One region of the Ktedonobacter sp. SOSP1-52 genome, then DNA from elsewhere that is predicted to be linked to it. Evidence: a T-box and tRNA genes for the amino acid it is inferred to sense, from the RefSeq annotation. Region 1 holds a T-box; the other holds one or more tRNA genes.

Region 1 (2,396 bases):
CTGTCTTGATCGTTAGCGGCTTCGGCTTTATTATCTACAGTACCAGCGTCGACTATCGCCATTCCACGCATGCGTTTGCCACTGTACAGGCTCAGTGGACACAAAATGTCGTTAATACCGCCCAGGCACGCTCGCAGGGAACAGCCAACGCGATTAATACCGTCCAGGCCAATATTAACGCCACCGCCACCGCCCAGGATGAAAATCAGGCGCAGGCGACCACAACCATTGAAGATATGACCGCCACGGCGACCGCACTCGAAGGCATCCTCACCGACGCAACCAAGAAAGATCCCGACCTGAACGATTCCTTAAGTGATCGTACCGGTGATGGAAAATGGGATATTGGCGGCAACAGCACCACGGGCTGTGCCTTCACTAGCAGTGGTTATCACGCCTTCGTGGCCAAACGGGGCTATATCCAGCCCTGCCTCTCGCAGGCGAAAACCTATGCCGATGCCGTCTATTCAGTCCAGGTCACCATCAATACAGGCAACGCCGACCGCGCCGGGCTGCTTTTCCGCGTCGACAGTACAGGCAACCAGTATTACTTTTTTAGCATTGGCATGGATGGAACCTATAGCCTCGACCTCTACCAGGAGTCAGGACAGGGACAAAACCTGCTCAATGGGCGCAGCTCGGACATTACACAGGGGCTAGGACAGAGCAATCAGCTCGTCGTGCTCGCCCAGGGCACAACCTTCTACCTCTTCGCAAACGATACCTTCCTTGGAGGTGCCAGCGATAGCACACTGAAATCAGGGCGCCTGGGCGTGGCCGTCGTTCAATCAGACATTCCCATCGACGCCAGTTTCAGCAATGTCAAGGTGTGGAAACTTTAAGCCAATCCACACCTTGACAAAGCGCAAGCAAACTGTTACCCTTGTATTTAAGTATAGAATCGGTGACAGATCTGTTTTACCAGGCAATACATGGACATACCATAACGGCTATGATTGGGACAAGTAGCCTGCGCCACCTTTCAGAGAGCTGCGGTCCGGTGCAACGCAGTAGTGAGCAGCGGTGAAATCCACCCAGGAGCCTGCGCGAAGAGCGCTCACGGTTCGCCCCCGTTACCCGGCTAGAACGAGGTTCACTTTCGCTTGAACGAATAAAGGTGGTACCACGATAACGCTGTAAAGTCGTCGTCGTCCTTTCAGGACACGGCGTTTTTTTATTGTTCGCATGTATGCCACTATAGATAGAGGAGGAGATCATGCTCGATCTCACATTTATCCGCACCAACACTGACGCGGTCAAAGAGGCCGCGCGCCTGAAGAATAATCCTATCGATATCAATGCCCTCCTGGAGCTTGATCGGCGCGTTGTCTCGCTTCAGCAAGAGGTCGAGGAGGCCCGTGCTCAGCAGAACGCGCTCTCGAAGAAAATTCAGCAGGCCGCGAAAGAGAAAAACGTCGAGCTGCGTAACCAGTATATCGCCCAGGGCAAACAGCTCTCAGAGGCCATCAAGGAGAAAGAGCCGCTCCTGGCCCAGCTTCAGGAGGAGCGCTATCAGCAGCTCCTGCTCGTACCCAATATTCCCGATCCTAGCACACCTGTGGGCAAAGATGAAGACGACAATGTGCCCATTAAGTATTGGGGTGAGAAGCCAACCTTTGCATTCCCCGCGCTCGACCATTATGACCTGATGCAGAAGCTGGAGATGGTGGATATTGAGCGCGCCGTCAAGGTGGCTGGCAGCCGCAGCTACTCGCTCAAAGGCGCTGCTGCACGCCTGGAGCTAGCACTGATGAACTTCGCCTTCGACCGCCTGTCGCGTAAGGGTTATACTCCCATTATCGTACCCTCGATGGCCCGCGACTTCGCTTTTGTCGGCAATGGTCAGTTCCCCAAGGGGCGCGACCAGGTCTATGAGATTGAAGGGCAGGACCTCTTCCTGGTGGGTACCGCCGAGGTCTCGATTACCGGCATGTACAAGGATGAAATTCTCAAGGCTGAGGAGCTACCGCTGACCTACGTAGGTTACAGCCCCTGCTTCCGCCAGGAGGCCGGCACCTATGGCAAGGATACGCGTGGTGTCTTCCGCATTCATCAGTTCAACAAGGTAGAACAGTATATTATCTGTGAGGCCGACCACGCAGTCTCGGTCCAGTGGTTTGAGGAGCTTGAGCGCAACGCGGAGGAGCTCATTCAAGCCCTGGAGCTGCCGTACCGTATTGTCAACGTCTGCACAGGCGATATGGGTGATGGCAAGGTTGGTATGCACGATATCGAATGCTGGGTTCCCAGCGAGAATCGCTATCGCGAGACCCACTCGTGCTCGTACTTCCACGATTGGCAGGCTCGTCGCGCTAATATTCGCTATCGCGATGCCGAGGGCAAGGTCCGCTTCGTACACACGCTCAATAATACGGCCATCGCCTCGCCCCGCATCC
Region 2 (2,396 bases), on a different contig from region 1:
GATACGTGAGACCCTTGACGCCCTGCTCGATAAGGCCCCAGGCGAGTTAGCACCCAAACTACAGAGACAACTGCGCGCCCTGCCCAACGTCCTCGAGGTGCGCCGCACCCGCATTCGCCGCGCAGGCAATAAGCATTTTATGGATATTGTAATCGCGGCCCCGCGTACGCTGCCCTTCGAACAGACGCACGTCTTGAGCGAGGTGATTGAGGAACAGGCCATCGAAGCGACGCGCGAAGCCTCGCCACAGAGCGAATATGATGTCATCGTGCATATCGAGCCTATTGCATCGCCGAATGAAAGCGTGGCAGACCAGATTCGCTACCTGGCCGAACTTCAGGGAATTCACGCGCATAACATCCATGTGCGCAAGGTCAATGGCGAACTCGAAGTCGACCTGGATGTAGAGGTACAGGCAGATATGACGTTGCGCGAGGCCCATACCAAGGCCTCCCACTTTGAGCGGATAGTTATGGAGCATAACGCGCTCCTCCGCCGCGTCACCACGCATATCGAGGCTCCCGACAACACTATTGCCTACCGCCAGGAGGTCACGTACGCGAACCGGTCGCTGCAAACAGACATCACGCACATCGCCGATAGCATTGTGGGGCCGGGCCGAACACACGAGGTACGTCTCTACCAGAGCCAGAGGATCACGCACCACATGCCTATGCAAGAGACGCAGAGTGGCGGCCCAGCGACCCTAACGCTGGCGCCACCTGAGGCACTGGATGTCACATTGCATCTTACCTGCGAGGCACACACCCCGCTCAGCCAGGTCCACACCTGGGCCGAAGAGACCAAGCGTGCGCTACGCCGTGCGCATCCCTACCTGGACACTGTAACAATTCATACTGAACCCCCAGAAGAGTAAGAAAAGCCAGAGAGGAGCCGCGTGTCGTGCGACACGCGGCTCCTCTCTGGCTTTGTGACTTGTTTCTGAAGTTGTGGGCAATAAAAAACCGACTAGAATATAGTCGGAGTATTTGATGCGAGGTAAGATGGCGGAGGAGGCGGGATTCGAACCCGCGAAGGCTCATCACCTTACACGATTTCCAGTCGTGCTCACTAGACCACTATGAGACTCCTCCAGGATAAGCGGAGAGGGCGGGATTCGAACCCGCGAGGGCTATTAACCCTACCGCTTTTCGAGAGCGGCACATTCGACCACTCTGACACCTCTCCGCCACGCAGTATAACACATCTTCCCTGCCTTGACAAGCACTTTAGAGCGGATTTATTCTTCGTTTAACTCGCCTTGCTCATACAACCAACGAGCAAATTGGATATGACAATCTTCAGCCATGCGCTGGCGCATCTCCGTATTCTCATACAAATGCTCACGCATCCTGATGAGCTTTATGGCTTCATCCCAGAGGAAGCCCTGCTCTAACAAGGTATGCAGGAGGACCTGCTCACGCGCAATTTCCCTCGCCGAGACCTCAGGGTCCATCGCTGGGGAGTGCCTAAGCCCCTCGTGAGGCTGTTCATAAAAATCACCACCCATTGATGGATCATGTGAATTCGACATAAGCATCTCTTCTCCTTGTTATCTTTCGCCTTTTAAGCTTGCATGCAAGAGCACGGCTCATCAAGGTGCTACTCTAGCTTTCCTTATCGGCATTCTACACCTAACTTTATAGTCCCTTGAGAGGGATATGGCTTAGGGACTTTTGTTGCCCAAACCAGGGACTAGAGTCAATGTCCCTCTGCCACTCATCGCTACTACACTTTATGTACCAAGAGCAGAAGAAGGAGAGCGCAGAAAGAGATTATTTCTGCTGAAAGGAGTGGCAATAAGCCCATGCAGGCAACGGCTACCTTGAGTGAAATCTGGGAAAGATACCAGGAACATAAAAGCTCAGAACTCCGGAATGAGTTGATTACTATGTACGCGCCTCTCGTACGTCTCGCGGTTGGCCGCTTAGGCATCCCTCCAACCAGTATCATGGATAGCGAGGATCTCATCGGCTATGGTATGATCGGCCTCATCAGCGCGATTGACCGCTACGATCCATCACGAGGGGTGCGCTTTGAGGCTTTTGCTACTCCTCGCATTCGTGGAGCCGTGATTGACCAGATCCGCCAACTGAACTGGCTTCCTCGTTCATCCGTTTCACGTATCCGCCAGATCGAACGGACTCACGCCGAGCTGGAACAGCAACTGGGACGGCCCGCGAACGAGGCAGAGGCCGCTAAGGCACTGGATGTCAGCGTGGAACGCTATCGACAGATGCTCACGGAGATGAGCGTCTCGGTGCTTTCACTGGATGCCCCGCTGGGATCAAGCACTCAGGAAGATGAGAGCGCCTCCCTGGGTGATATGCTAGAGGATGAGAGTCAGCAAGATCCCGGTGAAGCAGTTGAACGCGAAGAGCTAATTCAGGCCCTTT

What was found. A T-box is a leader RNA that pairs with one kind of tRNA and senses whether it is charged. The one in region 1 lies ahead of serS (serine--tRNA ligase), so its partner is inferred to be a tRNA-Ser.
Region 2: it encodes a tRNA-Ser, which carries the amino acid that the T-box ahead of serS (serine--tRNA ligase) is inferred to sense. The anticodon was not compared.

Annotation. Positions count from the first base shown of each region.
Region 1 is NZ_BNJH01000002.1:1,985,834-1,988,229, forward strand. It holds gene JMJ16_RS24005 (hypothetical protein) at 1-842, shown strand, start outside; T-box leader at 944-1,159, shown strand; gene serS (serine--tRNA ligase) at 1,217-2,396, shown strand, end outside.
Region 2 is NZ_BNJH01000003.1:70,537-72,932, reverse strand. It holds gene JMJ16_RS25960 (cation diffusion facilitator family transporter) at 1-877, shown strand, start outside; tRNA gene JMJ16_RS25955 (tRNA-Ser) at 1,006-1,094, opposite strand; tRNA gene JMJ16_RS25950 (tRNA-Ser) at 1,103-1,188, opposite strand; gene JMJ16_RS25945 (hypothetical protein) at 1,241-1,534, opposite strand; gene JMJ16_RS25940 (FliA/WhiG family RNA polymerase sigma factor) at 1,808-2,396, shown strand, end outside.